DNA from 3 places in the Vreelandella sulfidaeris Esulfide1 genome. Region 1 is predicted to be linked to each of the others. Evidence: predicted binding sites of a transcription regulator. Region 1 holds the regulator's gene; each other region holds the start of a gene.
The links. Region 1 encodes sigma-54, which starts transcription at its own class of promoters, with help from an activator protein. Its sites were predicted from a motif close to TGGCACNNNNNTTGCTNT; they were not measured.
Positions count from the first base shown of each region.

Region 2: a site for sigma-54 is predicted at 1,148-1,165, ahead of ACW44H_RS18375 (amino acid ABC transporter substrate-binding protein). Genes of this name have one in related genera too.
Region 3: a site for sigma-54 is predicted at 1,128-1,145, ahead of ACW44H_RS17205 (NCS1 family nucleobase:cation symporter-1). Genes of this name have one in related genera too.

Region 1 is NZ_CM133364.1:1,540,723-1,542,974, reverse strand. Features, by position in the region: gene ACW44H_RS07060 (RNA polymerase factor sigma-54) at 129-1,544, shown strand; gene hpf (ribosome hibernation-promoting factor, HPF/YfiA family) at 1,643-1,951, shown strand; gene ACW44H_RS07050 (PTS sugar transporter subunit IIA) at 1,956-2,252, shown strand, end outside.
Region 2 is NZ_CM133364.1:3,948,706-3,950,957, forward strand. Features, by position in the region: gene hemE (uroporphyrinogen decarboxylase) at 1-129, shown strand, start outside; gene speE (polyamine aminopropyltransferase) at 129-995, shown strand; gene ACW44H_RS18375 (amino acid ABC transporter substrate-binding protein) at 1,235-2,252, shown strand, end outside.
Region 3 is NZ_CM133364.1:3,697,872-3,700,123, reverse strand. Features, by position in the region: gene ACW44H_RS17210 (nitrilase-related carbon-nitrogen hydrolase) at 1-664, opposite strand, end outside; gene ACW44H_RS17205 (NCS1 family nucleobase:cation symporter-1) at 1,202-2,252, shown strand, end outside.

The DNA.
Region 1 (2,252 bases):
TGACGCTTATTTTTGGCCTATAAATAGTGCTCTACAATGACTTTACCACCAATGGCATGCTTATTGCACTTGCACCTGGTCCTCACTCGCACTAGGGTGGAGGATTCTGAATAACGAGTGGTTCTCAGATGGTCATGAAAGCTTCTCTACAACTGCGTATCGGCACACAGCTGACCATGACACCTCAGCTGCAGCAGGCCATCGCCCTGTTACAGCTATCAACGCTGGACCTTCGTCAAGAAATTCAGCAGGCCTTAGACGCCAACCCCCTGTTGGAACAGGAAGATGAATTTAGCGAACAGGCCGTCAGCGAGCCTAAAGAAGAAGAGTGGTCCGAGAGTATTCCCACCGAATTATCAGTAGATAGCGATTGGTCAGATACCTACCAGGATATCGGAAGTCACGGCGCCAGCAGTAGTGAAGGGCCCGACTTTGAGCGTCAGGCTGCCGGCCAGAGCCTTCATGGGCACTTGCTATGGCAACTGGCGATGACCGATTTTGGCGAGCGTGAACAGCAGGTTGCGGAGAGCTTAATCGATGCGCTAGACGCTAACGGCTATTTAACCCAACCGCTCAATGACATCCGTGAAGGGCTTCGCGCTCAAGGCATTGACGGACTTAGCCAGCGCGAGGTAGAAACCATCTTGCTCAAGCTCCAGCAGTTTGAGCCAACGGGTATCTTTGCCCGCGACCTGCGTGAATGCCTAATGCTGCAGCTAGCGGCCCTTCCTGATGATACCCCGCTACTGGTCCCCGCCCGCCGCTTAGTGCGACAGTTTCTTGAAGCGTTGGGCAAAGATGACATGCGCTTGCTAAAACGCCGACTGGGGCTTGATGATGATCAGTTGGCGGATGTCATTTTGCTAATACGCAGTCTTGATCCACGCCCAGGCAGCGCCTATGGCGATACCGACGACAGCTACGTAACGCCGGATCTCGTCGTACGCCATGACCATGAAGGCTGGCATTTAGAACTCAACCCCGAGGCGCTGCCACGGCTGCGGATACAACCTGACTATGCCAGCTTGATAAAGCGTGCAGACAAAAGTCAGGACAACCAGTTTCTTAAAGAGCATCTTCAGGAAGCTCGCTGGCTGATTAAGAGTCTTTCAAGCCGCAACGATACGCTGCTACGTGTTGGCCGTGAAATTATCACCCGACAAATTGGCTTTTTAGAGCATGGCGAAGAAGCGATGAAACCTTTAATACTCGCCGATATCGCCGAAGCCGTGGAAATGCACGAGTCGACTATTTCACGGGTAACTACTCAGAAATATATCCATACACCGCGGGGCGTTTTTGAGCTCAAATATTTTTTCTCGAGCCAGGTAAGTGGGCAGGATGGCGATAGCCACTCCAGTACGGCTATCCGCGCACGGCTCAAGAAACTGATCCAAGAAGAGCCGCCTGGCAAGCCGCTTTCGGATAGCCGCTTAGTCACGCTCTTAGATGAGGGGGGCATCCAGGTGGCACGTCGCACGGTGGCCAAATACCGCGAAGCGATGGGCATTCCCTCCTCCAGTGAACGGCGCCGTTTGCGCTAGCACTCGTCACCCTCTCAGGGAAACTCTCGACAAGGGCTTTGCAACGCGGCAAAAAGGGTTACAATCGAAGTACAGTCCGATGGATAAGGAGTACGTCAATGCAAGTTAATATCACTGGTCATCACGTAGAACTGACCGACGCCTTGCGTGACTATGTCAACGAAAAGCTTGAACGTGTAGAGCGCCATTACGACAATATAACCACGGTGCAAGTCACCCTATCAGTAGAGAAGGAGCGCCAGCATGCCGCCTGTACACTGCATGCTGCAGGCGCTGACTTACATGCCGAAGCCATAGACAGTGATATGTACGCCGCTATTGACGCACTAGCGGACAAAATTGACCGTCAACTCGTTAAACATAAGGAAAAAGCACAAGCCCGCGCCCAAGGCGCAGGTGTGCGTTAATTCAATGACGTTGGAAACCATACTCCCCCCGGAACGTGTCCTCTTCGACGTACCCGGGGGCAGCAAAAAAAGGGTGCTGGAGTTTTTCAGCACCTTTATTGCCCAAAATATTCCCAGCCTGGACAGTCAAGAAGTGTTTAGCCGTTTAATCGGTCGAGAGCGCTTAGGCAGTACAGGTATTGGTAACGGTGTGGCTATTCCCCACGCGCGCAGCCCACACTGCTCTGCCCCTATCGCAGGGTTTTTAAAACTGGCAGAAGCGATTGATTTTGATGCTATCGACGGCGACCCGGTAGATCTG
Region 2 (2,252 bases), 1.8 Mb from region 1:
CACGGTATCAGCCAGTTTACCAACCCGGACAACGTCACCGCCTTCATGGAGGCGCTGCACGAGCTTAGCCCGCAGTACCATCGGGATATTCCAACGCAACCCAATACAGCGCACTCAGGAGTCAATTAATGAGCGAATTACGCGACGACCAGTGGTTTACCGAAGTCTTTGATAGCCACGGCAGCGCCTTCTCGCTGAAGATCTCTGAAAAACTGCTGGATGTGCAGAGCCCATACCAGCACCTGGAAGTTTACGCCACCGAGACTTACGGTAACCTGATGGTGCTGGATGGCTGCGTGATGCTGACCGACCGAGACAACTTCCTCTACCACGAGATGATTGCTCATCCGGCGCTGTTTACTCATCAAGACCCTAAGCGGGTGGTGATTATTGGCGGCGGCGACTGCGGCACCTTAAAAGAAGTGCTGCGTCACCCCGGCGTTGAAAAAGTCACTCAGATCGATATCGATGAGGAGGTCACGAAAGCCTCCGAGCGCTTCTTCCCGTCGTTAGTAGAATCAAATAACGATCCGCGCGCCGAGCTACTGTTCGCCGATGGTGTGAAATGGGTAGATGATGCACCTGATGAGAGCATCGATGTACTGATTATCGACTCCACCGACCCGGTCGGCCCTGCGGAAGGCCTGTTTAAGACCGACTTTCTTAAGCGCTGCCACCGAATATTGAAAAGCGGCGGTGTAATGGTGCAGCAGAGCGAGTCACCGCTGTACCACAGCAGCTCGATTATCCGTGAGCTGCGCAACGATATGCTTGAAGCGGGTTTTGACAGCGTTGCTACGCTGCCCTTCCCGCAGCCAGTTTACCCCTCGGGCTGGTGGAGCGTGACGTTGGCGGGTAAAGCCACTGACGTTAATGCCTTCCGCGAGCAAGCAGCCGCCAGCCACGGCCTACCGCTTGAGTACTACAGCATTGAAGCCCATCGTGGCGCCCTCGCCCTACCTCCGTTTATGCGCAAGGCCTTTTCCGCCGAATAACACCGTCAGAAAGTCACTTTACGCTGCTGCCCCATCTTTTTGCGCCACGAAGGTGCAGAAAGGTGGGGCAGTTTTATTTTTTGCACCTATACGTTCGTATCAAACGTTCGCTTTATCGTTGAAAAGCGCTGAATTAGTCCCTGTACCCATGTTGGCATCTTCCTTGCTAGGTTAAGTGACATGCTTCGGCATGCATAACTATTTTAATTACTGATTTTAATAACTTCGAGGGAAACTAAATGTTCAATAAAAAACATCTAGCGCTACTGGCATCCGCTGGTTCGCTTAGCCTAGTGGGAATGGCGACCGCTCAAGCCGACACCTTAGAAGATACCATTGAGCGTGGCGCCGTTCAGTGTGGTGTGAGCGATGGTTTGCCGGGCTTCTCAGCCCCGGATGACGATGGTAATTGGCAAGGCATTGATGTCGATGTTTGTCGCGCAGTAGCCGCCGCGGTACTTGGCGATGCGGATGCAGTTAACTACATTTCCCTAAACGCCGTTGAGCGCTTCACTGCGCTGCAGTCTGGTGAGGTTGACGTACTTTCACGTAACACCACCTGGACCACCACCCGCGACACCACACTGGGCCTGAACTTCACCGGGGTTACTTTTTATGACGGCCAAGGCTTCATGGTTGCCCGCGACTTGGGTATTACCAGTGCCGACGAGCTTGATGGCGCCTCTATCTGCATTCAGTCAGGTACCACTACCGAGCTGAACCTGGCGGACTACTTCCGTGCTAACGATATGGAATTCAATCCGATCGTTTTTGATACCTCTGAGCAAACCGTTGGCGGCTACCAAGCTGGCCGCTGTGACGTGCTGACATCTGACACCTCTCAGCTAGCGGCCCTACGTATCCAGCTAGATGATCCTAGCGCTTCAATGATCCTCTCAGAAGTCATCTCCAAAGAGCCGCTGGGCCCGGTGGTTCGTCAGGGCGACGACCTTTGGTTCAACATCGTAAAATGGTCGCTGTTCGCCATGCTTAACGCAGAAGAGTACGGCGTTACCAGCGAAAACGTTGATGAGATGACCTCGTCTGAAGACCCCAATATCGCTCGCCTACTGGGCCAAGACGGCAACTATGGCGAAGGTATGAACTTAGAAGCCGACTGGGCTTACAACATTATTAGCCAAGTGGGTAACTACGCTGAAAGCTTCGACCGCAACGTGGGCATGGACTCTCCGCTTGAAATCGAGCGCGGTGTTAACGCCCTATGGACTGACGGCGGCTTCCAGTACGCTCCCCCGA
Region 3 (2,252 bases), 2.1 Mb from region 1:
CTTCGGTGCCTACGCGGTTGATAGCGGCGATAAAGCAGCCGTTGGCGGCGGCGGAAGCGGGCTGTTCCAATTCCCACAGGTATTGGGATAGCCCGGCCACGGTGGCGGAGGGGTTGAAGATCACTTCTGCGCCGTTCAGCGCCAATGCCCGCCAGCCTTCGGGGAAGTGACGGTCGTAGCAGATGTACACGCCGATCTTGCCGTAGGCGGTATCGAACACCGGCCAGTTGGATTGGCCGGGCTTGAAGAAGAATTTTTCCCAGAAACCGGCCACTTGGGGAATATGGGTTTTATGATACTTGCCCAGGTAGCTGCCGTCGGCATCGAAGACCGCCGCGGTGTTGTAGTAAACGCCCGTCTCGGTTTCCTCGTACACCGGCACGATAATGACCATGCGGTGCTCGGCGGCGAGTTTTTGCATCATTTGGCAGGTGGGGCCTTCCGGCACGCGCTCGGCGGCGGCGTACCATTTTCCATCCTGGCTGGGGCAGAAGTAGGGTTGGTTGAACACTTCCTGAAAGCACAATACCTGTACGCCTTGTTCGGCTGCTTGCTGAATCATCGGTAGGTGCGCTTCGTTCATGGCGTCGCGAATAGAGGCTGGTTCCATGTCGGTGCTGGTTTTAAGGCCCATCTGAATCAGGCCGATTTTCATCTTTTGCATTAGACGCTCCCTCTTATTTGTGTTGATTCTTGGTATTAGCGGTTATGAATATATTGTTGTTTAGGTTGAGTTCTAAAGTTGTCTGTTGTGTCAGCTTTTAGGAAAGTATCGTCAGGATGAGTGTTTTAGCAAGTTATTGTGTTGTTTTTTAAAAATGCTATTTAACCCATTGAGTTGATTTAACTTTCTTATTTTATAACCGACTTTTCACTAATATGGTGAAGCGTTGCACTGTTTTCGTGTTTTTTTATTATTTTTAATAAACAAATAGTTAACTTAAATTTGAGGGGTTTAAGGTTATGTTTAACGCTTAAAGTTGGTGCAAATATTTTTTTTGATCTAGCCTTCTTTAGTCCGTCAGTTATTAAGTTGGCTAAAGAGCAGTAATAAAATGATAAAAATAAAATTCTTGTCCTGGAAGACAGTTTTTGATCAATAGGTTAAGTGCTGGCAGCGGGTGTGTCGGCATGCTTATTGCTTAAAACAACCTCAGACCGTGAGGGTTTCTGGGAAGCGGATAACACTTAGGAGAGACCAATGACGAAAATAACCTCTCAGATGGTGGATCGGGGTGGGCTGATAGAGCTTGATGTAGGCAACGATGTAAGCGGTAGTTCACGCTTTAATGAGGATATTGCACCTACCCAGGCGAGTGAGCGAACCTGGACGAAGTGGAACATCGCCGCACTGTGGGTCGGGATGTCGATCTGCGTGCCTACCTACACGTTGGGTGGCGTGTTAACTGCCTACTTTGGCTTGAGCGTGGGGGAAGCATTATTCGCAATTTTGCTGGCCAACGTGATTGTACTCATCCCGCTTACCTTGAATGCATTTCCAGGCACCAAGTTTGGCATTCCCTTTCCAGTAGTACTGCGTTCTTCATTCGGTATATTAGGTTCTAACGTACCTTGCCTGGTGCGCGCATTAGTCGGCTGTGGTTGGTTTGGTATTCAAACCATGTTCGGTGGGTTGGCAATTCATCTACTGCTATCTGAACTTGTGCCTGCCTGGGCAGCGCTTGGTGGCATCGGGGAAGTCATCGGCTTTTTTGTGTTCGGCGCGATGAACCTTTACGTGGTAATTCGCGGAGCGGAATCAATTAAGTGGTTGGAAACCCTAGCGGCACCATTGCTGTTAGCCGTTGGCGTGGGGCTTATGGTATGGGCGTGGCCAAACATGTCGATGACCGAGCTGTTAGCGCAGCCGCCTTCGCGCCCTGAAGGGGCCTCAGTGTACGGCTACTTCTTCGCAGGCTTAACCGCCATGGTGGGTTTTTGGGCGACATTATCGCTGAATATTCCTGATTTCAGTCGTTTTGCCAAAAGCCAAAAAGACCAGATCGTCGGACAGGTAATCGGTTTGCCGCTAACCATGTTCTTTTTTGCCGCGCTAGGGGTGGTATTAACAGCGGCGTCTGAAACGCTGGTGGGCCAAACTGTTGCTGACCCAGTGCGGCTGATTGGCTATATCGACAGCCCTTTCTGGGTAGTGATGGCGATGTTGCTGATCATTATCGCCACTATCTCGACCAATACGGCCTCCAATATCGTGTCGCCTACCAATGATTTTCAGAATATTGCGCCCAAAT